3 regions of the Bradyrhizobium sp. 18BD genome follow, and region 2 is predicted to be linked to each of the others. Evidence: predicted binding sites of a transcription regulator. Region 2 holds the regulator's gene; each other region holds the start of a gene.

Region 1 (10,482 bases), on a different contig from region 2:
AGACTGCCTCCGAGGCAAGATTCTGGATTGCTTCGCTGCGCTCGCAATGACGGGGGAGAGAGCGGAGGCCCCTACTCCAGGCTCTCCACCTGGCGCAGGCTCGGGAACAGCTTCATCCACAGCAAGGCCACCGCCACCGTGCAGACGCCGCCGAGCACGGCCGCGGGCATGGCGCCGAACAGGGCTGCCGTCAGCCCGCTCTCGAACTGGCCGAGCTGGTTCGAGGCGTTGATGAAGAGGAAGTTTACCGCGCCGACGCGGCCGCGCATCTCGTCGGGCGTCGACAACTGCACCAGCGAGAAGCGGATCACGACGCTGATCGTGTCGGCTGCGCCGAGAACGGCGAGCGACAGCACCGACAGCCACATCCAGGACGACAGCGCGAACACGATCGTGGCAATGCCGAACACGATCACCGCCTGGAACATGCGCAAGCCCACATGCCGCGTGATGGCGTGGCGCGCCAGCACCATGGTCATCAGCAGCGCGCCCACCGCAGGCGCCGCGCGCAGCACGCCGAGCCCGACCGGACCGGCCTGGAGAATGTCGCGGGCATAGATCGGCAGCAGCGCGGTGACGCCGCCGAACAGCACGGCAAACAGGTCGAGCGAGATGGTGCCGAGGATCGCCGGATTGCTGCGGATGAAGCGGACGCCGGCAAAGATGTTGTCAGCCTCCGTTCCCTCCTTGAGGGCCGCCTGCGGGCGCGGCTGGATGAAGCCGGTCAGGATCATCCCGAGAATCCAGAACAGCAGCATCACGGCGTAGGCGAGATGCGGCGCGATCGCATAGGCAAAACCGCCGAGCGCCGGACCCGTGATGGTCGCGACCTGCCCCGCCCCGCTCGCCACCGCGGTTGCGCGCTGGAGCGAGCCTTGCGGCGCGATCAGCGGCAGCAGCGCCGCGGTGGTCGGGCTCTCGAAGGCGCCGGCAATGCCGAGCACGAAGGTTGCAACAAAGATCTGCACCTCACTGACCGCGCCGAGATAGGTGATCACGGCAAGATAGAGTGCGGTCGCGGCTTCCACGAGCTGGCAGAGCTGCACCACCCGCTTGCGTTCAAAACGGTCGGCGGCGTGGCCGGCGACGAAGACGAGCAGCGCCGTGGGCACGAATTGCACCAGCCCGACCATGCCGAGGTCGAAGGCCGAGCCGGTCAGGTCGTAGATCTGCCAGCCGATCGCGACCGCTGCGATCTGGCTGGAAAAGCGTGACAGGCTGCGCGAGAGCAGGAAGAACAGGAAGGCGCGGTGGCGGAGGAGCTCACCGGCGGTGACCGGCGGACTGACGGATACTGGCTGCACTGGCATCGCCGCTTCGGTCACGCTCGGATGGTTCGCCCCAAAAATATCGACGCGCCCCGCGTGGCTGACGCGGGCCTGCTTGTCAACAGCGGGCGGCACCTAGGGCCATCCGGCATTGCGTTTGCAACGCACGCGCGGCCATAATCATTGGGGCTTTGGGGACATCATGCTACGGCTGCAATCGACACTCGGCGTTTTCGCATTGCTGCTGATCGCCTTCGCGCTGGCGGAGAATCGCCGCGCGGTCTCCCTGCGCCAGGCGGCGATCGGCCTTGTCGCGACCTTCGCCACCGCGATCCTGCTTTTGAAGGTGCCCGTTGTGGCGCGCGCCTTCGGCGCCATCAACGACGCGGTCGGCGCCATCTCGGCGGCCTCGCGCGCCGGCTCATCCTTCGTGTTCGGCTATGTCGGCGGTGGCACCCTGCCATTCGAGCTCAAGGTGCCGGGCGCCGATTTCATCCTGGCGTTCCAGGCGCTTCCGATCGTGCTTGTCATGAGCGTGCTGACGACGCTGCTGTTCTATTGGCGCGTGCTGCCGCCGATCGTGCGCGGCATGGCCTGGCTGCTGGAGCGGACGCTCGGCGTCGGCGGCGCGGTCGGGCTCTCGACCGCCGCCAATATCTTCCTCGGCATGGTCGAGGCGCCGCTGTTCGTGCGGCCGTATCTGGCGCAGATGACGCGCAGCGAATTGTTTCTGATCATGACCGGCGGCATGGCCGGCATCGCCGGCACGGTGCTGGTGCTCTATGCGACGCTCCTTGCTCCTCTTATTCCTGATGCGGCCGCGCATTTCGTCATCGCCTCGGTGCTGGGCGCACCGGCGGCGATCCTCGTCAGCCTGATCATGGTGCCCGAGACCTCGGACAAGCGCACCGGCGCTACGCTGGAAGATCCGGAGACGGAGGTGTCCAGCACGATGGACGCGATCGTGAAAGGCACGAGTGCGGGGATCGAGCTCTTGATCAACATCGTCGCGATGCTGCTGGTGCTGGTGGCGCTGGTCTATCTCGTCAACGCCGTCCTCGGCCTCCTGCCAAACATCGGCGGCGCCGCGATCTCGCTGCAACGGCTGCTCGGCCTCGTCATGGCGCCGGTGTGCTGGCTGATGGGACTGCCGTGGGATCAGGCGGTGACGGCCGGCAGCCTGATGGGCACGAAGACCGTGCTCAACGAGCTGATCGCCTATGTCGATTTCTCAAAGCTGCCGCCCGATACGCTCGATCCGCGATCGCGCCTGATCATGCTGTACGCGATGTGCGGCTTCGCCAATTTCGCCAGCCTCGGCATCATGATCGGCGGCCTGGGCGTGATGGCCCCGGAGCGGCGCGACGAGATCAACGCGCTGGGGCTGAAGTCGATCGTGTCGGGGACGCTGACGACGTGTTTGATGGGGGCTGTGGTGGGGGTGTTGAGTTAGCGACGCTCCGCTCGTCATTGCGAGCGAAGCGAAGCAATCCAGAAATGCATCCGCGGAAAGATTTCTGGATTGCTTCGTCGCAAGGGCTCCTCGCAATGACGTGCGGAGAGACATGTGCCCAATCCCGCTCAACCGCACAATTTGTTCTTCTGCAAGATGCGCCGCACCTCGGGCATCTTGGCACGGCACGGCTCGGCCGCCATGGCCTTCGCCTCGCTGGTCCGCCCCTGCACCAACAGCAACACCGCCATCAAGCCCTGCGCCCCGGCGCGCACCGGCCCGCCCGCCACATCGGTAGCTGCGAGCGACATGGCGGCTCGCACTTCCGTCTCGGCGGCGCGGAGGTTCTCCTGTTCCAGGAAGTAGATCGCACGGAAATAATGCGCCCTCGGGTCATTCGGGTAGCGCGTGACCAGGTCGAAAGACCGGTCGGCCACCTTGCCACCCTTGTCCGGATACTCCGAGATGCGGACATACTGCTTGGCGTCGGCCATGTAGGACGCATAATGGGCCGCCGCGAAGCCGGCGCAGATCAGGGATCCGACGCAGCCTGCGAGCAGCGTCATGCTCGCGCTCCGCGGCAGGCTGTCATAGGAACGGAAGAGGACCCACGGCATGATGGCGAGCGCGCCGCCGGCCAGCGCGCCACCTGCATGGGCAAAATAGTCGACATTGCCGGAGGCGCCGAAGGCAAGCGGCAGCAGTGCGGGAACACCGAAGAAGAGCGACGTCTTCAGCCTCGATATGGTTTGATCGGCATCCGCTTCGGGATCGAAGCTCGAGACGAACAGCGCGGCGATGAGCCCGGTAATGGCGCCGGACGCACCGACGCCGGGCTGGCCGGGCGCATTGCCCAGCAGCGAGGCGGCCTCGCCGACCAGCGCACTGGCAACGAAGATCAGCGCAAACCAGCCACGGCCGATCAGAGGCTCCAGCCTGACGCCGACGATGAACAGCGCAATGCAGTTGCCGATGAGGTGCCAATCGCTGCCATGCAGAAGCGGCGCGAGACCGATCCGCCACCACTCTCCCCGTCCGGCGACCAGATCGTAGCTGGTCGCGCCATAAGCGATCAGCGAACGGACATCGAGTGAGCCATCCGGCGCAACGTCGATGGCCAGACTGCGTTGCAGAGCGAAGATCAGCAGCAGACCGAAAATCAGGCCGATGGTGAGGAAGGGGATATCGGCCAGAAGTTTGTTGTCGGCAAAGAGCGTCCCCTCATCGGACAACGGACCGCGGTCGCGCATGACCGCCGGCGCGACCGGCGCGGCGGCGGGCTGAAACGATGCGGATTGAAACGATCCCCTCGGGGCTGGCGCCACAACGCCGCGTCGGCCAAAAGTCGCCATGAAAGCATATCCCGCGTTTTCACAGCCTTGAGTTGACGCGAGAGGTATTTTCGACTGGTTAGCGCCCGCGCTTTGGGCGACTAGAACCTTCGGGCTGGTAACGGTCCGGTTTCGCGGATCAGGCGCATTTTAGCGATCGCGCGTAGTGATGCCGTAGCCCGGATGGAGCGCAGCGCAATCCGGGAAAGTGCGCGCCGTCGCAGGCAGCGGCCCCGGATTACGCTTCGCTCCATCCGGGCTACGAAGAAACTCTTTCCCCGTCATTGCGAGCGAAGGGAAGCAATCCAGAAATGTATCCGCGGAGATAGTCTGGATTGCTTCGTCGCCTGCGCAAGATTGCTTCGCAATCTTGTCGCGGGCTCCTCGCAATGACGATACCGCGAGATCTACGCCTTCAACTCCACCGTCTTGAACTCCGCCGGCAAAATCACCTCCAGCAGCTCCACGTCGTCCGAATAATCCAAAATCATGTGCTTGATCTTCGGCGGCTGGGTCCAGGCGCTGCCTTCCTGCATCAAGGTCTCGCCCTGCCCGTCCATGTAAGTCTTCACCCAGCCCTTCAGCACGTAGACCATCTGGAATTCGACGTCGTGGAAGTGGAGTTTTGACACCTCAGCCGGATCGCAAGGGCCTTGCAGACGGATGACGTGAGCTTGCGCGAGGCCGTGGCTGGCGGCGGCGATGCCGAGGTCGCGGTACTTGGCGTAGGCGCGCAGGCCGTCGGCTTTGAAATCTTCTTCGCGGTGATGGCTGATGGCGATGCGCTGCTTCGGGCGCGCGGGTTTCTTGACGGATGATTTTGCTGTCGTCACACGCGCCTTCGCCTTCACGGCCTTGCGTGCGGAGGATCGCGCGGCGGATTTGGCGCCGCTCCGCTTCTTCATCGCGGTCTGGGCTGCGCTGCGCGATTTTGTTGTCTTGCTTGTTTTCTTGCTCGCTTTCTTGGCCATGGGCCGCCTCCCGTTGTTGTTATAGGCGGAGGCTAGCACAGAAACGAGATATCACAGGGTGGGCAAAGCGGAGCGTGCCCACCTTTCGCGCGCGATCATGGAGAGATGGTGGGCACGGCGCTTGCGCGCCTTTGCCCACCCGACGAGAGCGGTGCTCGCTACGAGACCGCTGCTCAGCTCAATGCAGGCGGAACACGCCGTCCACGGAGCGCAGCTCGGCCGGCTTGATCAGCTTGGAATGCGCGACGGTCACCGAGAACAGGGGGCCGTCGAGCTTCTCCTGCCAGAACGCCAGGAAGTCCGAGAGCGCCGGGAATTTCGGGAACATGTCGTAGTTCTGCCAGACATAGGTCTGAAGCAGCGACGGGTGATCCGGCATCCGGTAGAGAATTTGGGCCGTGGTCAGCCCGTAGCCCAGCATCTGTTTCCGGAAGTCCTCGGAAACGCCCCCAACCCGCAATCCCATGCCAACCTCCTTTGCAGGAGCGCATTCAGGGGGCGGCTTGCCGGTACGCTGCTACGAGCCACCCGGAAACGATGCGCTCACATGAGAGAAATGTGACGCAAACTGACAACCCATCTCAAGCCCAAAAGTTTAACAAGCTGTTGAAATTCAACGCGTTAGCAGCAGACCGGCCTCCGTGCTAATACGGACGCCAAGGGGCCCGTCAGCTCGGTTAACGATGGTAAAGGATTCTGGCACCTCGGCCTTCAGAGTGCCGAATTTTCTGCTAGAAGCCCTTGCCCCCGCAAAATTCCTGTCCTATTTCAGCCTCGCCCGTGCTAGCACTCGCGGGCAACGATTGCTAACAACCTCAAAATCCTCAACTCGTGCAAATGTTTAGGAGGACTGCATGAACTTCCGTCCGCTTCACGACCGCGTCGTGGTCAAGCGCATCGACGCAGAAGAGAAGACCGCCGGCGGCATCATCATTCCCGACACTGCCAAGGAAAAGCCCTCCCAGGGTGAAGTCGTCGCCGTTGGCCCGGGTGGCCGCGACGAAGCCGGCAAGCTGATCCCGATCGACCTGAAGGTCGGCGATCGCGTGCTGTTCGGCAAGTGGTCCGGCACCGAGGTCAAGATCGACGGCGTCGATCTCCTGATCATGAAGGAAAGCGACATCATGGGCGTCCTCGACGTCCCCGCTTCCAAGAAGAAGGCGGCCTAAGAGCCCCCTCTCTCCCTCCCGTCAAACATCATCCAAGGAAAATTCCAGATGGCAGCCAAAGAAGTCAAATTCTCGGTTGAAGCGCGCGACAAGATGCTGCGCGGCGTCGACGTTCTCGCCAACGCGGTGAAGGTCACGCTCGGTCCGAAGGGCCGCAACGTCGTGCTCGACAAGTCGTTCGGTGCTCCCCGCATCACCAAGGACGGCGTCACCGTCGCCAAGGAGATCGAGCTCGACGACAAGTTCGAGAACATGGGCGCCCAGATGGTGCGCGAAGTCGCCTCGAAGTCCGCTGACGCGGCCGGCGACGGCACCACCACGGCCACCGTGCTCGCCCAGGCGATCGTGAAGGAAGGCGCCAAGTCGGTTGCCGCCGGCATGAATCCGATGGACCTCAAGCGCGGTATCGACCTCGCGGTCGAAGCCGTCGTTGCGGACCTCCAGAAGAACTCCAAGAAGGTCACCTCGAACGACGAGATCGCCCAGGTCGGCACCATCTCGGCCAACGGCGACCAGGAGATCGGCAAGTTCCTCTCCGACGCCATGAAGAAGGTCGGCAACGAGGGTGTCATCACCGTCGAGGAAGCCAAGTCGCTCGAGACCGAGCTCGACGTCGTCGAGGGCATGCAGTTCGACCGCGGCTACATCTCGCCCTACTTCGTCACCAACGCCGACAAGATGCGCGTTGAGATGGACGACGCCTACATCCTCATCAACGAGAAGAAGCTCTCCTCGCTGAACGAGCTGCTGCCGCTGCTCGAGGCCGTGGTGCAGACCGGCAAGCCGCTGGTCATCGTCGCCGAGGACGTCGAAGGTGAAGCGCTCGCGACCCTGGTCGTGAACCGCCTCCGCGGCGGCCTGAAGGTCGCGGCCGTCAAGGCTCCGGGCTTCGGCGATCGCCGCAAGGCCATGCTGCAGGACATCGCGATCCTGACCGGCGGCCAGGCGATCTCGGAAGATCTCGGCATCAAGCTCGAGAACGTCACGCTCAACATGCTCGGTCGCGCCAAGAAGGTGATGATCGACAAGGAGAACACCACGATCGTCAACGGCGCCGGCAAGAAGGCCGACATCGAGGCGCGCGTGGCCCAGATCAAGGCGCAGATCGAGGAGACCACCTCGGACTACGACCGTGAGAAGCTCCAGGAGCGTCTCGCCAAGCTCGCTGGCGGCGTCGCGGTGATCCGCGTCGGCGGCGCGACCGAGGTCGAGGTGAAGGAGCGCAAGGATCGCGTTGATGACGCGATGCATGCGACCCGCGCGGCTGTCGAGGAAGGCATCGTCCCGGGCGGCGGCGTCGCCCTGCTCCGTGCTTCCGAGCAGCTCAAGGGCCTGCGCACCAAGAACGACGATCAGAAGACCGGCGTCGAGATCGTGCGCAAGGCGCTGTCGGCTCCCGCTCGCCAGATCGCGATCAACGCCGGTGAAGACGGCTCGGTGATCGTCGGCAAGATCCTAGAGAACAAGGCCTACAATTACGGCTTCGACTCCCAGACCGGCGAATATGCCGACCTCGTCAAGAAGGGCATCATCGACCCGACCAAGGTGGTCCGTACCGCGATCCAGAACGCAGCCTCGGTTGCGGCCCTGCTGATCACCACGGAAGCCATGGTCGCCGAGCTGCCCAAGAAGGGCGGCGCAGGTCCCGCGATGCCCCCGGGCGGCGGCATGGGCGGCATGGACTTCTAAGGTCCAAGCATCTCAAGAACTACGAAACCCCGGCAGAGATGCCGGGGTTTTTGTTTGTTCCATCGTCAGGTCGTAGCCCGGATGGAGCCCCGCCGCGGAATGACGGGGGCTACCACACCTTCCCCATCCGCTCGCCGCGCAGGCGGCCGTCGGCGTCGAGGGACCAGAAGATCCGCGTCACCTTGCCGACGAGATTGTCCATCGGGATGAAGCCCATCGCCGACATGAAGCGGCTGTCGGTGGAGTTGTCGCGGTTGTCGCCGAGCACGAAGAAATGGCCCGGCGGCACGGTGTAGACGTTGGTGTTGTCCATGTATCCGTTGTCGACGCAGTCATAGGTCAAATAGCTCGCGCCGTTCGGCAGCGTCTCGCGCCATCGCTTGACCCTGGCTCCGTCATCCACACCGCAGGCTGAGGCCCCGGACGCGCTCGTCAGGGCGACGCGCGTCACGGCGCGGTCGTTGAGGACGAACTGGCCGTTGCGCATCTGGATGCGGTCGCCGGGCAGTCCGACCACCCGCTTCACATAATCGACCCCGGTGTCCTTCGGCGACCGGAACACGACCACGTCGCCGTAGTCGGGCTCCGCGGCGTGGAAGCGGCCGGAGATCCATGACGGCGTGAAGGGAAACGAATAGCGGCCGTAGCCATAGGCGAACTTCGCGGCGAAGACGTAGTCGCCGACGACCAGCGTCGGCATCATCGAGCCGGAGGGAATGCTGAACGGCTGATACAGGAAGATGCGAAACAGGAACGGCGGCGACCACAGCACCGGGACCAGCAGGATCAGGATGACGATCGCCTTCCATTCCCGCGATTGCGCCGAGGGGCGGATGGTCTGTTCGAGCGTGGTCATTCGCTTGCCCCGATCAAGACATTGGTCGTCGCCGTGAGATTACGCAACCTTCGCGCGCGTGCAATACCCACTCACGCTTTTGGTCGCACCGGCGCGTCTACGCGTTCACCCGCAAGCGAAGGTGTGACGCGACGAGCACAATGCGAGACGACGTCAATTGCGCGGCGTGTCCTGAAAACATGCTCTCACCCAGTCGATCGTCACGCGGGTCGCGGGATCGCGCTTGAGGTGGTTCTGCACCAGCAGCCAGACGTCGCGCCGCTTCGGCAGCAGCGTGGCGCGCAAATTGCGGTCGGCGAGCAGATCTCCGCAACTGTGCTCGGGCAGCACGCCGATCGCCTGATGCGACTGGATCATGGTCCTGATGATACGGACGTTGTCGGTGACGCAGCGGACATTCGTCAGCCGCTTCGCGCGCAGGAATTGCTGCTCGGGAATGGCGTCGAGCTCATCGGGATAGAAACAGGCGACGGGCTCGCCACCGCTGCGATCGGCGGGCTCGAAGAAATACAGCCTGACGTCGCCGAGCTTGGAGATGGTGAAGTCGCCCTTCTCCGGCTTGCGCAGGCGAATGGCAAGATCGGCCTGCCAGCGCGAGAACTTGACGTTGCCGCTGGCGGTGAGGAATTGCAGCGTGAGGCCGGGATGATCGCGCAGGAAGGCGCTGGTGTGCGGCGCCAGCAGCTCCTCGGCGACCGCGTTGGTCGAGGCGATGCGGAGGCGGCCGACCGGGCCGGGCTGGCTCTCCTTGATGCGATCGATCGCCGCGACATGTGACACCATCGCGCTGACATGCTCGAGCACCGCCTCGCAATGGCGCGTCGGCCGGCGCAGGCCGTCCACCGCGTCGAACAGCGGCACGCCGAGATCGCGCTGGATGCGCGCGAGGCGGCGCCCCACCGTGGTCTCGTCGATGCGCAGCCGCGCGCTGGCGCCGGCATAGGTGCCCTCGTCCCTCACCGCCGCGATGATGCGCAGATCATCCCAATTCATGGGCGCGAGCCTAGCAGGCCGCGCGGAAGCCTGCAAATTTGCAGCCATATGCTGCAATAGTCCTGCACATTGGCAGGCCGCCGCCGCGCTAAGGTTGCGCCATCCGATCGTCTCAAGAAGGCTCTCATGACCGTTCCAAAGACCCTGCTCGAACTCGCCGGCGCCGATCTCAATCCGCCGAAGCTCAGCCAGTCCTGCCTCGTGCTGATCGACATCCAGAACGAATACCGCTCAGGCCCCCTCGCCCTGCCCGACGCCGAGCCCGCGATCACGGTCGCCGCAAAGCTGCTGGCGCGCGCGCGGCAGTCGGGCGCTGCGATCTTCCACATCGCGCACAAGGGCCGCGCCGGCAGCCTGTTCGACCGCGAGGCCGAGCGCGGCGCGATCGTGTCGAGTCTGGCGCCGCTCGCGAACGAGACCGTGATCGAGAAGGCGCTGCCGAACGCCTTTGCCGGCACCGATCTGCAGGCACGGCTGGCCGCGACCGGCCGCACCAACATCGTGCTGGCGGGCTTCATGACCCACATGTGCGTCTCCTCGACCGCGCGCGCCGCGCTCGATCTCGGACTGCGCACCACCATCGCGGCGGACGCCTGCGCCACCCGCGATCTGCCTGACGGCCGCGGCGGCGCGCTTCCGGCACGGACCATTCACGAGGTCGCGCTGGCCGAGCTGTCGGACCGCTTCGCGATCATCACGCAAGCCGAAGCGCTGACCTGACGGAACGCCAAGCGATGCTGCAACTCTATTTC
Region 2 (10,482 bases):
CCGCGCGTCTCCAGCCCATCGGCATCCCGCGCCAGCTCGTGCAGCGGCGCGCGAGAAATCTCCTCGTGCAGCTTGGTCAGCTCGCGGCAGATCGCGGCTTCGCGGCTGCCCATGATCTCGGCGAGCTCGGTGAGCGTATCCTGGACGCGGTTGCCGGATTCGAACATCACCAGCGTCGCATCGATCCGCGCGAGCTCGGCCAGGCGCGATTTTCGCGCGGCAGATTTCGCCGGCAGAAAGCCTTCGAAGAAGAAGCGGTCGGTCGGCAGTGCCGCGACCGACAGCGCCGCCAGCACGGAGGACGGGCCGGGCAGCGCATAGACCGCATGGCCGGCGGCGCAGACCTCGCGCACCAGCTTGAAGCCCGGATCGGAGATCAGCGGCGTGCCGGCGTCGGAGACCAGCGCGACCGAGCCGCCTGCGGCGAGCGCTTCCAGGATCTTCGGGCGCGCGGCTTCGGCGTTATGCTCGTGGTACTGCTTGAGTTGGGCGCTAATCGCGTAGCGCTCGGTCAGGCGCCGCGTGATCCTGGTGTCTTCGCAGGCGATGACATCGACGCCGGCCAGCGTCTGCAGCGCCCGCAAGGTGATGTCGCCGAGATTGCCGATCGGGGTTGCGACCAGATAGAGGCCCGGCGCCGCCTTCGGGGCCGGTAGCCGATGGGCGTCGATGGAGAAACCGCGCGGAGCGGCGTCTGGGCCTTCAGGCGTATTTATCGGGGCCGGCTTTGCGCGCATAATGAAACGAACTTAGGCATGATCCCCGGGGCTGGGAACCGGTCCACCGAAAAAGATCATGCTGTGGTGAGGGGTGAGGAAGGACTGGAATGTGATCCATTAGGCATCACATTCCCGAGGGAATGAGGTGTCAGCGTCATATTCACGGCGGAAACGCCGCCTTGATGCTGGGTGACGGACGGTGGACAGCTAGCCAGACGTGAGGGGCGGTCGCGTTAAGCGGTCATTATCCTTTTGTTTTAGTTAACTATTTACCGACAATATGCCTGAATCCGCGGCTTCTGTCGCGGCAAGAATGTTGTGTGACCGGCCGGCCGACGGCTGGTCAGAAGAGAAGCTGCCATGGGCCCGCGTGATCCAAAGTTTCCCGTTCAGGGGCCCCGTTTGTCCGGGGCGACCCGGCGGAGCGCGCTCGGCCTGCTGCTCGGCGCACCCGTGCTGTCGGCCTGCGCCGGCGTGCAGCAGAGCCTGAGCCAGTTCTCCAACCCGTTCAGCAGCTCCTCCCCGCCCCCGGCCCAACCGGCAGGTCCTCCGCAGCAGGCCACGACCGCCGGGACCGGCGGGGTCAAGGTCGCCGTGATCCTGCCGCTCTCGGCCGCCGGCAATGCCGGTCTTGCCGCGCAGTCGATGCGCAATGCCGCCGAGATGGCGCTGGCCGAGTTCCAGAATCCGAACATCCAGCTCCTGATCAAGGACGACAATGGCAGCCCGCAGGGCGCGCAAGCCGGCGCGCAGCAGGCGGTCGACGAAGGCGCCGAGATCATTCTGGGGCCGCTGTTCGCGCAGTCGGTGCCGGCGGTCGCGCAAGTCGCGCGTACGCGCGGCATTTCCGTCATCGCGTTCTCGACCGACTCCAGCATCGCCGGTCGCGGCGTCTATCTGCTCTCTTTCCTTCCCGAGTCCGACGTCAACCGCATCGTCGAATATTCCGCCAGCATCGGAAAGCGCTCGGTCGCCGTGCTGGTGCCCGACAATGCCTATGGCAATGTCGTCGAGGCCGCGGTGAAGGCCGCGGTGCCGCGGCGCGGCGGGCGCATCGTCGCGTTCGAGAAATACGGCGCCGATCGCGCCACGCCGGCGCGCGCAGTGGCGCAGCAGCTCGGCAGTGCGGATGGGCTGTTCATCGCCGATGACGGCGATGCGGTGGTTTCAGTGGCGGATGCGATGACGGCCGCGGGCGCGAATTTGCGCAACATCCAGTTGCTCGGTACCGGCCTGTGGGACAGTCCGCGCGTCTACGCCAGCCAGAACCTGCAAGGCGGCCTCTATGCCGCGCCCGATCCGGCCGGTTTCCGCGCCTTCTCCGGCCGCTATCGCACCAAATACGGCGCCGATCCGATCCGCACCGCGACGCTCGCCTATGACGCGGTCGCCCTCGTCGCCGCGCTCGCGCGTACGCAAGGCACGACGCGCTTCTCGGCCGATGTGCTCACCAATCCGTCCGGCTTTGCCGGCATCGACGGCCTGTTCCGCTTCCGCGCCGATGGTACCAATGAGCGCGGGCTCGCGGTGATGAAGGTGACGACCGGCGGCGGTGTTGCGGTCGCGGGCTCGCCGAAGAGTTTTGGGGCGTAGTTCGGGGCGACGCTGCCGTAGTTTCGTAGCCCGGATGGAGCGAAGCGCAATCCGGGAGCAGTCTCTCCGCGTAGATGGACCCCGGATTACGCTTCGCTCCATCCGGGCTACAAGATCTCACCAAGCCGCGAACTCGCTACGCCGCGAGATCCGCGACCACCGCATCCAGCACCGGAAAACCGCTGCTCGTGACACGCAGGCGGCCTGTGGCATCCACCGTGATCGCACCTTCCTCGCGCAAGAGCGCGATGCGGCCGGGGTCGAGCTCGCGGCCCGAGAGAGCCTTGTAACGCTCGGGGTCGATACCCTCGGCCAAGCGCAATCCCATCAGCAAAAATTCGTCGGCGCGTTCTTCGCTGTTGAGGAGATCGTCGGTGACGACGCCGTCGCCGTTGGTCTCGACCCGCATCAGCCAGGCTTCGGGGCGCTTCTCGGTGGCGGTGGCATGGCGCACGCCGTCGATATCGAGGCGGCCATGGGCGCCGGGACCGATGCCGGCATATTCCTCGCCGCGCCAGTAGACCAGATTGTGCCGGCACTCGGCGCCGCGTCGCGCGTGATTGGAGATCTCGTAAGCGGGCAGGCCAAGCTTCTCGCAGGTCTCCTGCGTCACGTCGTAGAGCGCGCGCGCGACCGCTTCGTCCGGTGTCTTCAATTTGCCGGCCTGGTGGAGACCGAAGAACGGCGTGCCTTCTTCAATGGTCAGTTGATAGAGCGACAGATGCTCGGCCGCTTCACCGATCGCGAGGCGAAGTTCATCGGCCCACATCGCCGGCGTCTGGTCGGGGCGGGCGTAGATCAGGTCGAACGAGTAACGGTCGAACGAGCGGCGCGCGATGGCGACGGCGTCGAGTGCCTCTCGCGCGCTGTGCATGCGGCCCAGTGCTTTCAGTGAGGCGTCGTCGAGCGCCTGCACGCCGAGCGAGACGCGGTTGACGCCGGCGGCGCGATAGCCGGCAAAGCGCGTGGCTTCGACGCTGGTGGGGTTGGCCTCAAGCGTGACCTCGACATCGCTCACGACGGTCCAGTGCTTGCCGATCGCATCGAGCACGGCGCCGACGGTCGACGGCTGCATCAATGACGGCGTGCCGCCGCCGAGGAAGATCGAGGTGACTTCGCGCCCGGGCGCGCGCTCGGCGGTCGTGGCGATCTCGCGCGCGAAAGCGGAAGCAAAGCGCGCCTCGTCGATCGCGGCGTGGCGGACATGGCTGTTGAAGTCGCAATAGGGGCACTTCGACAGGCAGAACGGCCAGTGCACGTAAACGCCGAAAGCTTCCTTAGCGCGGCTCAAGGCAGATCTCCGCCAGTTTCACGAAGGCGCGGGCGCGATGCGACAGGCCAAGGCCGAGCGGCGGCAGGCCGTGCTTCTCGATGCTGGTCATCTCGCCGAAGGTACGGTCGTAACCATTGGGCAAAAACATCGGATCGTAGCCGAAGCCGGCGGTGCCGCGCGGCGGCCAGACCAGCGTGCCGTCGACGCGCGCCTCGACCTCTTCGAGATGATCGTCGGGCCAGGCAACGCAGAGCGCGGAGACGAAATGCGCGGTGCGCTTGTCCGCCGTGGTCGCGCCGCGCTCCTGCAGCAGGCGCTCGATCTGCGCCATCGCCGCGGCGAAGTCCTTGCTCGGCCCGGCCCAGCGCGCGGAGAAAATGCCGGGCGCGCCGTCGAGCGCGTCGACCACGATACCGGAATCATCGGCAAAGGACGGAAGCCCGGTCGCCTGCGCCGCCGCGATCGCCTTGACCGCGGCGTTGCTGCGGAAATCATTGCCGGTCTCGTCGGGCTCGCCCAGGCCGAGCTCACCGGCCGACACCGCCTCGATGCCGTGAGGCGCGAGCAGCTCCTTCATCTCGGCGAGCTTGCCGGGATTATGGGTGGCGATGACGAGCTTTCCGGTGATTCGGCGATGCATGGGTCTATTGACTACGCCACGGCCAGTTTCTGCAAGTCCACCAGACGCGCGATGCCCTTTTGCGCCAGGCCGATCAGCTTCAGGAACTCGTCCTGCGTGAATGGCTCGCGTTCCGCGGTACCCTGCACCTCGATGATGCGGCCATCGCCGGTCATGACGAAATTGGCGTCGGTTTCGGCTTCCGAATCCTCAGCATAGTCGAGGTCGAGCACGGGCGTGCCGTTGTAGATGCCGCAGGAGATCGCAGCGACGTTGTCGCGCATCACGTTGGCCTTGATCATGTTGCGCGCCTTCATCCAGTTGATGCAATCGGCGAGCGCGACCCAGGCGCCGGTGATCGAGGCCGTGCGGGTGCCGCCGTCGGCCTGGAGTACGTCGCAATCGACCGTGATCTGGCGTTCGCCGAGCGCTTCGAGATCGACGATGGTGCGCAACGAGCGGCCGATCAGGCGCTGGATCTCGACGGTGCGGCCGCTCTGCTTGCCGGCGGCAGCTTCGCGGCGGGTACGTTCGGAGGTCGCGCGCGGCAGCATGCCGTATTCGGCGGTGACCCAGCCGCGGCCCTGGCCCTTCAGCCAGGGCGGCAGGCGGTCTTCCAGCGTGGCGGTGACCAGCACATGGGTGTCGCCGAATTTCACGAGGCAGGAGCCTTCCGCATATTTGACCACGCCACGCTCAAGCGTCACGGGGCGCAATTCGTCGGGCGCACGGCGGCTTGGCCGCATGGGGAATCCTCCAAAACTCTCGGAAAAGGGCTGTTCGCGGTGCTTGTAGGTGGGGTGAAGGTGGGCGGCAAGGGGGAAGATCAAGGGCTTATTCACCCCCTGATTCTTGCCCCGATTTCAGGTCCGCAAAAGCCACGCTTGTCAGAACCCTCGGGGATGGACAAATTATGAGCATCTGAGAGGAGTTACCGTCTGTGGCCCATCACGATCCGATCCATCTGATCGCGCCGCGCGCAGGCCTCGCCCAGCTCAACGAGCGTTCCCGCGACATCTTTCGTCAAATTGTCGAAAGCTATCTCGCGACCGGCGAACCTGTCGGCTCGCGCAACATCTCGCGGCTGATCGCCATGCCGCTGTCGCCGGCTTCGGTCCGCAACGTCATGGCCGATCTGGAACAGCTTGGCCTGATCTACGCCCCGCACACCTCCGCCGGCCGGCTGCCGACGGAACTCGGCCTGCGCTTCTTCGTCGACGCCCTGATGCAGGTCGGCGACCTCACCGAGGCCGAGCGGCAGTCGATCCAGAGCCAGCTCGCCACCGTCGGGCACGCCCAATCGGTCGAGGCGGCGCTGGACCAGGCGCTGACGCGGCTGTCGGGCCTGACCCGCGCCGCAGCCGTGGTGCTGACGCCGAAATCCAATGCGCGGCTGAAACACATCGAATTCGTCCGGCTGGAACCGGAGAAGGCGCTGGTGATCCTCGTCGGCGAGGACGGCCAGGTCGAAAACCGCGTGCTGACGCTGCCGCCCGGAGTTCCCTCCTCGGCGATCACCGAGGCCGGCAATTTCCTCAATGCGCGCATCCGCGGCCGGACGCTGGCCGAGGCGCGGCTCGAGCTCGAAACGGCGCTCGGAGAAGCCCGCGCCGAGCTCGATCAGCTCACGCAGAAGGTGATTTCGGCGGGAATCGCGAGCTGGTCCGGCGGCGAGAACGAGGACCGCCAGCTCATCGTGCGCGGCCATGCCAATCTGCTCGAGGATCTGCACGCGCTGGAGGATCTGGAGCGTGTTCGCCTCCTGTTCGACGATCTCGAGACCAAGCGCGGCGTCATCGACCTGCTCGGCCGCGCCGAGACCGCCGAAGGCGTGCGCATCTTTATCGGTTCGGAAAACAAACTGTTTTCCTTGTCCGGCTCCTCCACGATCATCTCGCCGTATCGGGATGCCGCCGGCCACATCGTCGGTGTTTTGGGCGTGATCGGGCCGACGCGGCTGAATTATGCCCGCGTGATCCCGACCGTGGACTACGCCGCCCGCATCGTCAGCCGCCTTTTGGGGGGCTGACCGGCGTTTCCGCCGATCACGGGCGCTTGATTTTCGCGCGCTTAGGCACGATATCCGGGCCAACAATCCCTGGAAACGAGTTCGAGATTAGAGCCGATGACCGATCGAGACCGGCAACCCGAAGACACGACCGCGCCGACCGGCGAGCCCGTGGTGTCGAAGCCCTACATCATGCCCGACGATCCCGAGCCGGGTTCGGTCGAGCTGCTGCAGAAGGAAGCCGCCGAGGCGCGCGATCGCATGCTGCGGACGCTGGCCGAGATGGAGAATCTGCGCAAGCGCACCGCCAAGGAGGTCGCTGACTCCAAGCTCTACGGCGTCACCGGCTTTGCTCGCGACGTGCTCGACATCGCCGACAATCTCCAGCGTGCCCTCGATGCCGTTCCGGCCGAGGCGCGGGCTGCTGCCGATGCCGGCCTGAAGTCGCTGATCGAGGGCGTCGAGCTCACCGAGCGCTCGCTGCTCAACGCGCTGGAAAAGCACGGCGTGAAGAAGTTCGATCCGCTGGGCCAGAAGTTCGACCCGAACTTCCAGCAGGCGATGTTCGAAGTGCCCGATGCGTCGGTGCCGTCGGGCACCGTGGTGCAGGTCGTGCAGGCCGGCTACACCATCGGCGAGCGCGTGCTGCGCCCGGCTTTGGTCGGTGTCGCCAAGGGCGGCGCGAAGGCCGCGGCCGCAAACAACAACGAGTCGAGCGGCGCACCGAACTGATCTCCATTCCGGGTTCGGCTCTTGGAGCCGCCCCGGAATGACTGCGTGAAGTCTTACGCGCTCAGAACGATATCCGCAGACTGGATCCGTTTCACGCCGGCCTTGGCCATATCGGCCCAGGCTTTGGCCAGCGAACCCTGCGTGTCGATGCCGCGGCAGGCGTCTTCCACCACATAGGCCTCGAAGCCCGCCTTGCGCGCGTCGAGCGCGGTCCAGGCGACGCAGAAATCCGTCGCCAGGCCCACCACGAAGACGCGCTTGATCTTGCGTCCCTTGAGATAGCCGGCGAGGCCCGTCGAGGTCTTGCCGTCGGCCTCGACGAAGGCCGAGTAGCTGTCGACGTCCTTGTGAAAGCCCTTGCGGATGATCAGCTCGGCGTGCGGGATCGAAAGGTCCTTTGACAGCGCCGCGCCGTCGGTGCCCTGCACGCAATGGTCGGGCCACAGCACCTGCTTGCCATAAGGAAGGTCGACGGTCTCGAACGGCTTCTTGCCCGAGTGTACCGACGCAAACGAGACGTGGCCGGGCGTGTGCCAGTCCTGCGTCATCACCACGTTCGAGAACGCTTTCGAGATCTTGTTGATGACGGGCACGACCTGCTCGCCTTCCTTCACGGCGAGACTGCCGCCCGGCAGGAAGCAGTTCTGCACGTCGATCACGAGCAGCGCGGAGGCGTCGTCCGGCTTGATCGATCCCGCCGCAAACAGCGCGGTTGGCGCGAGGGTCGCCAGCGCCGTCGTCCCAAGCGCCGCGAGGATTTGTCGTCGATCGAGCATCGTTCGCCTCCCTCCAGGATGATCCAACGGAGGCGAAGCCTAGTTCCGTTCGTATACGAACAGAAGCCCGAAAATGCAGCCGGTTCTGGTGAGCGCTTGAGCTCCTTTTGGGTCGCTAGCCCTTCGGCTGGATGCCGTCGCGCACCGCGCGAAAGCGAGTGAAGGCGGCGGACCATTGGTCGCGCGGGGCGCTGGCGATGATGCGGAGCGACGCGCCGCCGCTCGAGAAGCGGATCCACTGCACCACGGTCACCGGGGTCTTGTCCTTGCCGCTGACACCGTCGATGCGGGTCTCAAAACCCTGCTGGCCGTTGATGCGGATCGGCTCCGACATGGTCACGCGGGATTCGCGCACGCCGGGGATCTGCAGTGCGGCCTCCTGGGCGAAGCGGGCGCGGTCGTCGGCCTGCTGCGGGGTGGCGCCGATCAGGCCGAGGATCATGAACGGCTTCGATTCATAGCCCGAGCTCTCATTACCGTCGGCCAGGATGATGCTCGAGCCCGGCGCCAGCGTGCGGATGTCCTTGAAGTCGGCGAGATCGGTGATCTTGAACGGCATCAGCCCGATCTGTTCTTCGGCCGAGACCTGCTTGCGGGTGGTGGTGCTGGCAAACATCTGCCGCACCGCCTCGTCGGTGTAGATCTTGGTCGCATTCTCCGGGATCTGCACCGCGACATAGCCGGAGAAGCCGGCGCCCGGCACGATCATCGAATAGCGCTTCACCGGGGTCTCGCCGGACTTGCCGGTCTCGGTGGTGAAATAGGCAAGGCCCGCAGGCGTCTCGATCTTGTCCTGCTTGACGCCGTTGGTGCCCGCCGGATTGGCATTGAAGGCGCTCACGACCTCGCCATAGGCCGCCGGCGGCAGCTCGGTGATCAGCACCTTGACGTTGCCGTCTTCGCTCTCGAAGCCCGGAAAGGTCTTGGCGGTGCTCAGCCCGACCAGCGGCACCATGCCGAGGCGAAGCCCGGGCGGGTAGACGGCGTCGGCGGCCAGGGCCGGAAGCGCGGTGGCGACGAGAAGGGCGAGCGCGGCGAGGGGGCGGATCAGCTTCATGGGCCACTCTGATTGGTTCACATTGAGGCCGTTCGATGGTCGGCGACCGGGCCGCTTTGTCGCGCGAAGCAGTCTGAATCAGTCCTGGGGCGACTGTCCGGGCGGTCCGCCTTTTAGCGGGTTTGGGGCGCCGGTAACAGGGCGGGGGCGGATCACGGTGGCGGGGGCTGGCTGAAGCCTGAACCTGTTAATAATTCCTCACCTGCAAGGGCGGTTGAGCCCGGATATGATCTGCCAAACCCCAATGTTTTCACGGCCAAAACGTCGTTTCGGTCCTTGCGGCACCCTCCCCCCCTCCTATATGAGCCTCAACCATCGCAATATCGCGGATGTTTGATCTTAGGGGGTTTCGGTTCGGGTGCCTTCTGGGCCCAGCCAACCTGCCGCAAAAACAAGGATATCAGGACCATGGGAAAGGTCATTGGGATCGACCTCGGCACCACGAATTCGTGCGTCGCCGTGATGGATGGCAAGAACGCCAAAGTCATCGAGAATTCCGAAGGCATGCGCACGACGCCTTCGATCGTCGCCGTCACGGACGACGGTGAGCGCCTCGTCGGCCAGCCTGCCAAGCGCCAGGCCGTTACCAATCCGGAGCGTACGTTCTTCGCAGTGAAGCGCCTCATCGGCCGCCGCTACGACGACCCGATGGTCGAGAAGGACAAGAAGCTCGTTCCGTACAAGATCGTGAAGGCTTCCAACGGCGACGCTTGGGTCGAGGCCGACGGCCAGACCTACTCGCCCTCGCAGGTCTCTGCCTTCATCCTGCAGAAGATGAAGGAGACCGCAGAAGCCCATCTCGGCCAGAAGGTCGATCAGGCGGTCATCACCGTTCCCGCTTACTTCAACGACGCCCAGCGCCAGGCCACCAAGGATGCCGGCAAGATCGCGGGCCTTGAAGTGCTGCGCATCATCAACGAGCCGACCGCGGCTGCGCTGGCCTATGGCCTCGACAAGACCAAGGCCGGCACGATTGCCGTGTACGATCTCGGCGGCGGTACGTTCGATATCTCCATTCTCGAAATCGGCGACGGCGTGTTCGAGGTGAAGTCGACCAACGGCGACACCTTCCTCGGCGGCGAAGATTTCGACATGCGCCTCGTTGGCTACCTCGCCGACGAGTTCCAGAAGGAGCAGGGCATCAACCTGCGCAACGACAAGCTCGCGTTGCAGCGCCTGAAGGAAGCCGCTGAAAAGGCCAAGATCGAGCTGTCGTCGACGACGCAGACCGAGATCAACCTGCCCTTCATCACCGCGGACCAGACCGGCCCGAAGCACCTGACGATGAAGCTCACCCGCGCCAAGTTCGAAGCGCTGGTCGACGACCTCGTCCAGAAGACCGTCGAGCCCTGCCGCAAGGCGCTGAAGGACGCCGGCGTCACTGCCGGTGAGATCGGCGAAGTGGTTCTGGTCGGCGGCATGTCGCGCATGCCGAAGGTCCAGGAAGTTGTGAAGCAGCTGTTCGGCAAGGAGCCGCACAAGGGCGTCAACCCGGACGAAGTCGTGGCGATCGGCGCGGCGATCCAGGCCGGCGTGCTCCAGGGCGACGTCAAGGACGTGCTGCTGCTCGACGTGACCCCGCTGTCGCTGGGCATCGAGACGCTGGGCGGCGTGTTCACCCGCATCATCGACCGCAACACCACGATCCCGACCAAGAAGAGCCAGGTGTTCTCGACCGCCGAGGATAACCAGAACGCGGTCACCA
Region 3 (10,482 bases), on a different contig from region 2:
TCCCCGCGAGGTTCGCCCTCACGGGGATTTTGCGTCCGTACCCGGCGAACCTTCTCAATGACGCCATCGTCTTATAGAAGGTGCGGCAAATCAGGTCGGTCGAGAGGTTTCATGGTTTCGATCAAGCAGATCGTATGTGTGACGGTTGCAATGCTCGCGGTGTCAACGCTCGCGCGCGCCGAGGAGGGTTTTCCGTTCGGCACCGAGATGACGCTGGAGGCGCTGCCGCAGCCCGGCTCGAAGCGGATCCCGAACATCGAGATCGGCGACAATGGCGAGGTCGTGCTCGAGCTCTGGTGCAAGGGCGGCAAGGGCCAGTTCTCCGTCGCCGGCAACACCGTGATCTTCGTGCCCGGCCAGATCCAGGACCGTTCCTGCCCGCCGGCGCGGGCGCAGGCCGACGACGATCTCGTCACAGCGCTGAGCAGTGTCGAGACCTGGAAGCGCCAAGGTGACGTGCTGACGCTGATCGGCCCCAAGCCGCTGCGCTTTCGCTCGACCGGGAATTAGCTTTCGCTCTCGTGTCCCGGACAAGGCGTAGCGCGCAAGCGCTGCGCCGCAGAGCCGGGACCCAGTTCTGTCCACGATCGCGCTTGTCGTTTCTGGGCCCCGGCTCTGCAGCGCATCACTGACGTGCTGCGCTGCGTCCGGAGCGCGAGAGCCTATTTCCACACCGACTTGTCGGCGTCCCAGCGCTGGCCCCTCAGCTCCTTGGCGAGCGCCTCGATCGAGCCGTTGTCGTCGGGCTGATTGCCTTCCTCGTCGGCCGAAGCTTCGTCCGAGAGATTGAGCTTGGCGCCGCTGCTCTCATCCGCGGTCGTGGTCGCGGGGCTGCCGATCCACAGCATCAGCTTGTCGGTGCTGCCGGGCTTGTCCGGCGAGATCAGTCCTGCGACTTCGATCGTGTCGGTGAGATCGAGCGCCGGGAAATCCTGGTTCGGCCGCTTGAACACCAGCTTGAGCTTGCCGGTCGCGGGGTTGAAGTTTTGCGAGACCGGCTTCGCCGCGAGCGTCTTGCTCAGCACGCCCGCCACCGCGCTTGCGAGCTTGTCGCGGCTGATCTTGTCGCCGTCGCGCCAGTCGGCGGCGGCAAAGCGGATGGTGCGGTCCATCTCGGTCATACCAGCGGTCCAGCCTGCGGCGGTGACGCCCGGCATCGCCTTGAACTTGGCGAGCAGCGCGGCCGCGCGCTCCGGATCGACCGACATGTTGATGGTCTGCTCGCCGGCGCGCAGCGCGTCGCAGCCGACCGACAGGCTCGCCAGCGTCACCTCGACCTCCTGGCCCTTCAGGCTCTTCAGGAACTCGGTCGCCGCATCCAGCTTGACCTTGACCGCGATCGCCTCCGGCGAGACGTCGGTGAAATCCTTCGGCTGCGCCGTGATGCCGTCGTCGGAGGTCTGGTTGTCCTGGAACTCCTTCTCGCTGAGATCGGAATTGTCGGGCGAGGTGACCTCGGTGACGGTCTGGCCGATGCTGATCTGGCCGCGGAATTCGAACGTGTCGCCGGACTGCTTGCGCAGCAGCTTCACGCTGACGGGCGACTTCTCGCCGAGGCTCTGCGTCGTGCCGGTCAGGTTCTGGCCGGCGACCTGGAGGTTGACGACGAAGCGGTCCTTGCGGTCGGAATTCTTCGCGACGGGATAGCAGACGTCGAGCACGGCCGCCGTGACCGTCTTGCCCTGGCGCGTCTCCTTCAGGATCACGTCGGCATTGCCGTCCATCAGCCCGTCGATCGAGGTGAAATAGCGCGTCTCGGTGCCGCCGGGCGCCGCCGCCTTCGGCGACAATTTCATCTGGGCGGATGCGACTTCGGGCGAGACGACGAGAAGTGCCGCCAAAAGGGCAGTCGAACAAACCAGAAGCGCACGCATTGTGAAGTCCTCGCGCAATCGAATCGGCCGCCACCGTAGTTGGTTTTGGCCGTCGGTTGAATTGCAAAGCGTCCGGGACGATGGGCAAAAAAGAAGGCCGCCCGGAGGCGGCCTTCGCAATGCTGTGATGGAACGGACGGCTTAGAAGCCACCCATGCCGCCGCCGGCGGGCATCGCGGGCGGAGCGTCCTTCTTCGGCAGCTCGGCGACCATGGCTTCGGTGGTCACCAGCAGGCCGGACACGGAGGCGGCGTCCTGCAGCGCGGTGCGCACCACCTTGGCGGGATCGATGATGCCCTTCTCGACCATGTCGACATAGTCCTCGTTCTGGGCGTCGAAGCCGAAGGTCTCGGACTTGTTCTCCAGGATCTTGCCGACCACGATCGAGCCTTCCACGCCGGCGTTCTCGGAGATCTGGCGGATCGGGGCTTCCAGCGCCTTCAGCACGATGTTGATGCCGGCCTGGACGTCGGCATTGGCGTTGGTGAGACGGCCGACCGCCTTCTTGGCGCGGAGCAGCGCGACGCCGCCGCCGGGGACGATGCCTTCCTGCACCGCGGCGCGGGTGGCGTTGAGCGCGTCCTCGACGCGATCCTTCTTCTCCTTGACCTCGATCTCGGTCGCGCCGCCGACGCGGATCACCGCGACGCCGCCGGCGAGCTTGGCGAGGCGCTCCTGGAGCTTCTCGCGGTCGTAGTCCGAGGTGGTCTCCTCGATCTGGGCCTTGATCTGGCCGACGCGGGCCTCGATCTCCGGCTTCTTGCCGGCGCCCTTGACGATCGTGGTGTTCTCCTTGTCGATCACGACCTTGCCGGCACGACCGAGCATCTTCACTGTGACGTTCTCGAGTTTCATGCCGAGGTCTTCGGAGATCAGCTGGCCGCCGGTCAGGATCGCGAGGTCTTCCAGCATGGCCTTGCGGCGGTCACCGAAGCCGGGCGCCTTGACGGCGGCGACCTTGAGGCCGCCACGCAGGCGGTTCACGACCAGGGTGGCCAGCGCCTCGCCCTCGACGTCCTCGGCGATGATGACGAGCGGCTTGCCCGACTGCACCACGGCTTCGAGCACCGGCAGCATGGCCTGCAGGCCCGACAGCTTCTTCTCGTGCAGGAGGATGTAGGCGTCCTCGAGCTCGGCGGTCATCTTCTCGGCATTGGTGACGAAGTAGGGCGACAGATAGCCGCGGTCGAACTTCATGCCCTCGACGATGTCCACCTCGGTGTCGAGCGACTTGTTCTCCTCGACGGTGATGACGCCCTCGTTGCCGACCTTCTGCATCGCCTGGGCGATCATCTTGCCGATCGCGGCATCGCCATTGGCCGAGATGGTGCCGACCTGGGCGACCTCGGAGGAGGCGGCAACCGGCTTGGCGCGCTTCTCGATGTCCTTGATGACGGCGGCAACCGCGCTGTCGATACCGCGCTTGAGATCCATCGGGTTCATGCCGGCGGCAACCGCCTTGGCGCCTTCGCGCACGATAGCCTGGGCCAGCACGGTCGCGGTGGTGGTGCCGTCGCCGGCGAGGTCGTTGGTCTTGGAGGCGACCTCACGCACCATCTGGGCGCCCATGTTCTCGAACTTGTCCTCGAGCTCGATCTCCTTGGCGACGGTGACGCCGTCCTTGGTGATGCGGGGCGCGCCGAACGACTTCTCGATGACGACGTTGCGGCCCTTCGGGCCGAGCGTCACCTTGACGGCGTTGGCGAGAATGTCGACGCCGCGCAGCATGCGATCGCGCGCGTCTCCGGAAAACTTGACGTCTTTGGCAGCCATGTCTGCAATCCCTCGTGTTTCGTGATGTGTCTTGTTTCGTGCTGTATCGTGCCGCCTTCGCATCAATTCCGGGACCGGAAGGTTGACCCCGGCGGAATGATGGATGCCCGGATCGTGCGATCCGGGCATGACATTCAGCGGCCGTTCAGGCGGATGGCCTTAGGCCAGAACGCCCATGATGTCCGACTCCTTCATGATCAGGAGATCTTCGTTGTCGATCTTGACCTCGGTGCCCGACCACTTGCCGAACAGCACGCGGTCGCCGACCTTGAGGTCGATCGGGGTCAGCTTGCCGGCCTCGTCGCGGCCGCCGGGACCGACGGCGACGACCTCGCCCTGGGACGGCTTTTCCTTGGCGGTGTCCGGAATGATGATGCCGCCCTTGGTCTTTTCCTCGGCGTCGATACGTTTGACCACGACACGGTCATGCAGCGGACGAAATTTGGATTTAGCCATGACGTTTCCCTTTGGAGGCTCGCTTCGGAAGTAGCGGAAGTGGGTGGGGCGGCGCTTCCGTCCTCCCTCGTCCCGAGGATCGAACGGCGCGCTTAGCAATCGGGCTTTCCGAGTGCTAATAGTGCGCCCGGAAATATGGCTTGGCCGCGATCCTGTCAAGCAAAGGTGGTTAAGCGATTGGTGAGGCGGATATAGGATGGTGGCATTGGAAACTTGTTCGGGGCTCCGGCGTATCAAAGGACGTCATTGCTCCGGCAGCGGTTTTGCGCTTGGCTGCGGGAGGGGTGCGGCCATGGTCTTGTTCGGGGGAATGCCATGATCAGTTCAGCTCACGTGCGCACGGTTGCCAACCTGGTGGCCGCCTCATGCTTGGCGCTGCTGCTCGGCGCCTGCGGCGGCGGTATGAGCCTGCCGTCGTTCTCGTCGAATCAACCGCCGCCTGAGGCCGATACCGGCCCCGGCGGCGGGCCGGAGATGCCGGCGAGCATCCGTGCCGACGAGATCGTCGGCCGCTGGGGTCTCGCCTCGTTCCAGAACCCGGCCGACCGCCCGCGTACCGAGAAGATGGCGCGCGAGCAGTGCAAGAATCCCTACGTGATCGGCGCCGGTTCCTCCGGCGGCGTGGTGATGCACCTGGCCGACCAGGCAACGCCCCAGGAGCTCCGGCTGAAGGGCTCGCCGAGCGGCAAGAACTATATCGGGCCGGCCGGTCCGACCCCCGGCGAGCAGGACCGCGAGATCGTGTCCTTCGACGGCCGCGTCATGATCACCCGCTTCATCGACAAGGATGCCGCCACCCGCTACGGCAACATGGTCTACGTGCGCTGCGCGCCGCGGGCGTGATCGGGGCTCGGGCCTAACCGCCCGTCATTGCGAGCGAAGCGAAGCAATCCAGGCTGCCTCCGCGGAGATACTCTGGATTGCTTCGCTTCGCTCGCAATGACGAAGACAACAAAAAAAAAGCCGGCTTGCGCCGGCGTTTTGTTTTTCTCTCTCGCGCGCGTCCGTTCAGTCGAACAGCGCGTCGATGTCGTCCTGCGAGGCGTGGCCGACGTCGCCGGCGAGCTTCGGGCCATTGAGGAGCTTGTCGTCGTCGCTGCGGGTGTCGACCGGCGGCGGCACATGGGCCTTGATCGCGTCGACGCCGCCCCAGATGTCCATCATCGCATTGATGTGCTGCTCGATGAACTTCATCGTGGTCATGACCTTGCTGATGCGCTGGCCGGTCAGGTCCTGGAAGTTGCAGGCTTCGAAGATCGAGATGACGCGTTCCTGGATGTCGTCGGCGAGCCGCTTCTGCTGGTCGGCCGAGTCCACCTTGGACATCGCGCTGGCAGCCTGGTCGATCGACTCGGCCGCTTCGAGAATTTGCTGGGTCGCCTGCTCGGTGCCGCCGACCACCGCGCCGAGTTCGCCATTGACCTTGGCCATTTCGCCGCCGTCAAAACTCTTGCCGTGCAGCGTCGCGATCTCGCGCTTGGTGCGATCGATGGCGTCGTGGATCAGGTCGAGCTCGACCTTCAGCTTCTCGCACTGCTCGATCTGCGCCCGGTAGGTATCGAGCATGGTGCGCGCTTCGGAGAGCTCATGCGCCGTGGACGCGTCGATCGCCGCCATGGCCGCGCTGCCGGACAGCGGGGCAGCGGTAATGCCCTTCGCCATCTGTGCGCGGATCGCGCGCAGCTCCGCCATAATCTCGCTATGCATCGGGCCTGCCTCTTCTGTTACGTCTAGAATCGGCATCTCGCCACCGGCGATATCCTCGACACGAAAACGCTTGCGGTGAACAGCCATCAGGATACTCCCCCCACCTCACTCACGCGTCTTTGTAGGCAGAAGCAATTTAACACGAGGTTCACAGCGGGAACTGTTGTGCGGCCACGCGCGACGGCGCGCAAAGGAGCGATTAACCATGAGGCTCCGCCCTTCATCGAAAATAAACGCTGATCGCCAAATTGCCGCGCCATTCGCGACGTGGTGAATCGAAACGCCTGATACGTTTACCAAACGAAACGGAGTTTGCTCTTTATTGACCACGTCGAGGACGCGAACAGCCAGCGCGTTCGGCGGCGAATGCAACTAGACGAAACAGTACAGAGTACGTCGATGTTCAAGAAAATGTCTGTCGCGCTGCTCGGCAGCGCTTGCACCTTCGTTGTCGGCGCGAACAGCGCCAGCGCATTCGACAATACGGTGCCGAACGATCCGCCCGCGGTGCTTTATCAGCCGCAGGTGCCGGCGGCGCCGGTGCGCGTCGCCTCCAATGCCAACATGGGCGGCGGCTTCATCGAGTTCCTGTTCGGCGACGGCCCCGGCCGCGGTCCGGCCTACGCGCCGCAAGCGCCGGTCTATCAGCAGCAGCCGGGATACTACGACCAGCGCCGCCTGCCGCCGATGGGTGAGCCGCAGATGCAAGGCGGATATCAGCAGGGCGCCGGTCTCCAACAGGAGACGATCGACCCGCGGCAGCGTCCGTTCGATCCGAAATTCGAAAAACAATCTGTTGACTATAGCGGCAAGGAAAGTGCCGGCACGATCGTGGTCGATACGCCGAACAAGTTCCTCTACCTCGTCGAGGGCAACGGCCGCGCGATGCGCTACGGCATCGGCGTCGGGCGTCCGGGCTTCACCTGGTCCGGCGTCAAGTCGATCACGGCCAAGCGCGAATGGCCGGACTGGACCCCGCCGGCGGAAATGATCGCGCGCCGGCCCGACCTGCCCCGGCACATGGAGGGCGGCCCGGAAAACCCGCTCGGCGCCCGCGCGATGTATCTGGGCTCGACGCTCTACCGCATCCACGGCTCCAACGAGCCCTGGACCATCGGCACCAACGTCTCCTCCGGCTGCATCCGCATGCGCAACGAGGACGTCATCGACCTCTACGGCCGCGTCAATGTCGGCACCAAGGTCGTGGTGATGTGAGCCCCGAGCAAGCAGCTTGAAATGAAAACGGCCGCCTCCCGGGCGGCCGTTTTGTTTGGTGCGCTGATCAAGCAGCCTCAGGCGTAATCGCTGCCGCCATCGTCGTCGCCGCCGAAATCGCTGTCGTCGGCCATGTCCGTGTTGCCGTCGTCGCGATCGTCGTCGTAGTTCTGGTCGTTGTCGCGGTCGTTCGAGGCCTGGTCGAAGTAGCCCTGGCGGGAATCGCGGTTGGAGCCGATGTCGTTGAGGCCGGCGTCGCGCGCCAGCGAGCCGCCGGATTGATCGCCGCTACCGCCCCAAGGGCTTCCGCCCGCGCTGCCGCCACCGCGCTCCTCGATGATCGTGGTGTCGCCAAAGCCCTGCTGGTGCGATCCGCCCATCATGCCGCGGATGCTGGAGAGCAGCAGGGAGCCGCCGACGACACCGGCCGCGGCTGCCGCCGCCGTGCCGAGGAACGAGCCGCCGCCACCGCCGACCGGCGGGGCGCCATAACCCTGACCCGGGGCGCCATAACCTTGGCCGGGGGCCTGACCCGGGCCTTGGCCGTAAGGCTGTCCGTATTGCGGCTGGCCGTAACCCGGCTGCGCCTGCTGCATCGCCTGGCCGCTGTTCCAGACCGGCCGGGAGTCACGCTGCGGCACGTTCGGAACCGAGCCGCGCGAGGGGCTCCCGCCGAACAAGGTGTCGCGCATGGTGTCGAGGAAGCCGCCGGACGGCGCCTGCTCGGGGGCATGGGCCGCCGCTTCCAGCTCCTGGATGCGGTTATGGGCGCGCTTCAGCGCCTCGTCCTGCAGCAGCGTGGTCTGCACCAGCGCGTAGACGGCGCCGGGGGCCTTGCGCAGCCCGTCGGAGATCGCGGCGATCGCGTCGGGATCGCGCTGTGCATTTTCCAGTTTCGAAAGCCGGTCGAAAAGCTCGTCAACGAGCTGGCGTTCCTGCGGCGTCATGATCTGTCTCCTCTGCGCAAAACCAAGCGCGCCGAAGATGTAGGGTTCCAATGTGGCCCCAACAGTGCCGGCCGGATTAAATTTCTGTATGCGACAAGCTGCCCGAGGGCTCGCTTTTCGCCCGGGTCATCCCAGCGTCACGTTGCTGTCCACCAGCAGGCGCGGGAAGGCGTCGCCTGCGAGATAGGCGTGCTCGCGTTCGCGCACGTCCGTCATCGGGTCGAGGCCGGTGAGGATGTCGTCGACGAAGCCCGGATGGCACATCACGAGGCCGCCATCGGGGAGGCCTTCGAGGAATTGCCGCATCAGCGCGCCGAAATCGGATGCGCGCGTAAAATCATAGGCGCCGGCGAAGCCCGGATTGAAGCTGAGACCGGCGCTGCCGGCGCGGCGGCGGAATTGCGCGCTGAGAATGTCGAGCACCATGGCTTTCGGGGAAGCCAGCCGCTGCGCCAGCGGCAGGTCGCGGCCGCCCTGGCGCACCCAGGCCTGCGGCGCGCCCTCGCTGACGGCATCGACGAAGCCGTCGCGCACCTGCGGATAGAGCTGCACATGCTGATGGCCATCGACGAAATCGGGCGGGCGCCCGAATGCCTCCACGAAGGCCGCCAGTTGCGCCTTCACCTCATTGCGGACGAATTCGCGGTCCAGCCGCCGCATCAACCCTGCGCGCAGCAGCTTCGGAAACGGCATGAACATGTCGCCGTCGAGCGGACGGTAATGCATGGTGAGCGGGCGGAACGGCGCGGACAGCGTCACGTGTAATCCGACGGCGCAGCGCGGGCTTTGCTGCACCGAGGCCTGAAGCGCCTCGACCTCGCCGCGCTCGATCGCAGGGCCGACCATCATCACCGACGTCGCGTTGAGGCGACCGCGCTCGATCAGGTCACGGATGGCGCGGTTGACGCCCGGGCTGATGCCGTAATCGTCGGCGCAGAGCCAGATCCGCCGCAGGCTCGCGGCCGCGCTCATTCAGCCGCGGTCCGCTTCGAGGCGTCGTCGGCCTTGTCGGTCTCGAAATGCTTCTCGCTGTGTTCGGCGACGAAGTAGATCGGGCGCGCCTTCAGCTCGGACAGGATCTTGCCGATATATTCGCCGACGATGCCGATCATGATGAGCTGCACGCCGCCGATCGTCATCAGGCCGACCACGAGCGAGGGATAGCCGGGGACCTGCTTGCCGGTCGTGAAGACCTCCCAGAGGATCGAGAGGCCGAACAGGAAGGCGATGCCGGCGAGGATGACGCCGAGCAGGCTGGCGAAGCGCAGCGGCGCCACCGAGAACGAGGTCAGGCCCTCGATCGACAGGCCGAGCAGGCTCGCGGCGTTGAAGGTGGTGACGCCATGGGCGCGCGCCGCAGGCTCGTAATCGACGCGGATCTGGCGGAAGCCGATCCAGCTCGCGAGGCCCTTGAAGAAGCGGTTGCGCTCCGGCAATTGCCGCAGCGCCGTCACCGCGCGCGGCGACAGCAGGCGGAAGTCGCCGGCGTCTTCCGGAATCTTCTGGCGGGCGCCCCAATTGATCAGCGCGTAGAAGCCGTGCACGGCGACCCGGCGCAGGAAGGTCTCGTTGTCGCGATGCGCCTTGGCGGTATAGACAACGTCATAGCCGTCATCGATCCAGTGCCGCACCAGTTGCTCGATCAGCGCCGGCGGATGCTGGCCGTCGCCGTCCATGAACATCACGGCGCCGAGCCGGGCATGGTCGAGGCCGGCCATCAGCGCAGCTTCCTTGCCGAAATTGCGCGACAGCGACACCACCTGGACGTCGATCGCATCGGCCGGCAGCGAGCGCGCAATCGACAGCGTCGCGTCCTTGCTGCCGTCGTCGACATAGACGACCTCGCAAGACAGCCGGTAGCGCTCCCGCAAGGTCCTGGCGAGATCGCAGATGCGCTGGTGCAGCGCGGCGAGGCCCTTCGCCTCGTTGTAGACGGGGACAACAATCGACAGCCCCTTCGCGGCGGCGCTCGCCGCGGTGGTCGTCAGGCCGGAAACGTCAGAGCCCAGCGTCATCGATCAAGGTTCCAGAGGGCGTTCAAGGTCATCTCAACAGCATATGGTAGCTGCCGTTTGCTGTCGCTACGCTGAACAAGACTGCTCAGCAAACTTGGGCTCACCGCCGCAGGAACGCCTCGAGCTTGGCGAACAGCGGGTTCTCCCGGTCGAACACGTAGTCCAGCGACACCACCGAGACGGTCTCGGCGCCGTGCTCGCGCAGGAAGCTCGCCAGCGCATAGAGCTGCCCCGGCGGGCAGTGCAGCGTGAGCATGCCCGACGAGGTCGGCCCGCCGAACGGGGCTTCGACGCCGAACCGGCTATGGGCTTCGCCGAGCAGGGTGGCGTCGCACTGCCGGAAGCGGGTCCGGACCTCGCGATATTTGTTGGCGCGCGCCCGGGCTGCGATGTGATCGAGGATGATGCGCGCGGTCTCGCGCGCATGCGGCGTCCAGTCAGCATCCTTCGAGGCGACCAGATTGGCCTGGCTGCGCAGCATCACGCCGTCGTCGA

What was found. Region 2 encodes HrcA, which represses chaperone genes, less so after heat shock. Its sites were predicted from a motif close to GTTAGCACTCNCNNNNNGNGAGTGCTAAC; they were not measured.
Region 1: a site for HrcA is predicted at 5,806-5,834, ahead of RAD16_RS30320 (co-chaperone GroES). Genes of this name have one in related genera too.
Region 3: a site for HrcA is predicted at 4,195-4,223, ahead of RAD16_RS22615 (co-chaperone GroES). Genes of this name have one in related genera too.

The regions. Positions count from the first base shown of each region.
Region 1 is NZ_JAVAYL010000020.1:121-10,602, forward strand. It holds gene RAD16_RS30295 (MFS transporter) at 72-1,310, opposite strand; gene RAD16_RS30300 (NupC/NupG family nucleoside CNT transporter) at 1,471-2,721, shown strand; gene RAD16_RS30305 (rhomboid family intramembrane serine protease) at 2,850-4,073, opposite strand; gene RAD16_RS30310 (cupin domain-containing protein) at 4,460-5,023, opposite strand; gene RAD16_RS30315 (usg protein) at 5,202-5,489, opposite strand; gene RAD16_RS30320 (co-chaperone GroES) at 5,878-6,192, shown strand; gene groL (chaperonin GroEL) at 6,241-7,881, shown strand; gene lepB (signal peptidase I) at 7,991-8,737, opposite strand; gene RAD16_RS30335 (LysR family transcriptional regulator) at 8,891-9,730, opposite strand; gene RAD16_RS30340 (cysteine hydrolase family protein) at 9,857-10,450, shown strand; gene RAD16_RS30345 (glutathione binding-like protein) at 10,465-10,482, shown strand, end outside.
Region 2 is NZ_JAVAYL010000019.1:24,281-34,762, reverse strand. It holds gene rsmI (16S rRNA (cytidine(1402)-2'-O)-methyltransferase) at 1-737, opposite strand, end outside; gene RAD16_RS29530 (penicillin-binding protein activator) at 1,080-2,312, shown strand; gene hemW (radical SAM family heme chaperone HemW) at 2,449-3,603, opposite strand; gene rdgB (RdgB/HAM1 family non-canonical purine NTP pyrophosphatase) at 3,590-4,225, opposite strand; gene rph (ribonuclease PH) at 4,237-4,950, opposite strand; gene hrcA (heat-inducible transcriptional repressor HrcA) at 5,145-6,233, shown strand; gene grpE (nucleotide exchange factor GrpE) at 6,330-6,944, shown strand; gene pncA (bifunctional nicotinamidase/pyrazinamidase) at 6,998-7,720, opposite strand; gene RAD16_RS29495 (hypothetical protein) at 7,836-8,777, opposite strand; gene dnaK (molecular chaperone DnaK) at 9,186-10,482, shown strand, end outside.
Region 3 is NZ_JAVAYL010000012.1:198,511-208,992, forward strand. It holds gene RAD16_RS22600 (META domain-containing protein) at 112-510, shown strand; gene RAD16_RS22605 (hypothetical protein) at 663-1,874, opposite strand; gene groL (chaperonin GroEL) at 2,016-3,647, opposite strand; gene RAD16_RS22615 (co-chaperone GroES) at 3,807-4,103, opposite strand; gene RAD16_RS22620 (hypothetical protein) at 4,419-4,946, shown strand; gene RAD16_RS22625 (protein phosphatase CheZ) at 5,112-5,897, opposite strand; gene RAD16_RS22630 (L,D-transpeptidase family protein) at 6,210-7,025, shown strand; gene RAD16_RS22635 (DUF2076 domain-containing protein) at 7,103-7,972, opposite strand; gene RAD16_RS22640 (ChbG/HpnK family deacetylase) at 8,099-8,944, opposite strand; gene RAD16_RS22645 (glycosyltransferase family 2 protein) at 8,941-9,987, opposite strand; gene hisG (ATP phosphoribosyltransferase) at 10,088-10,482, opposite strand, start outside.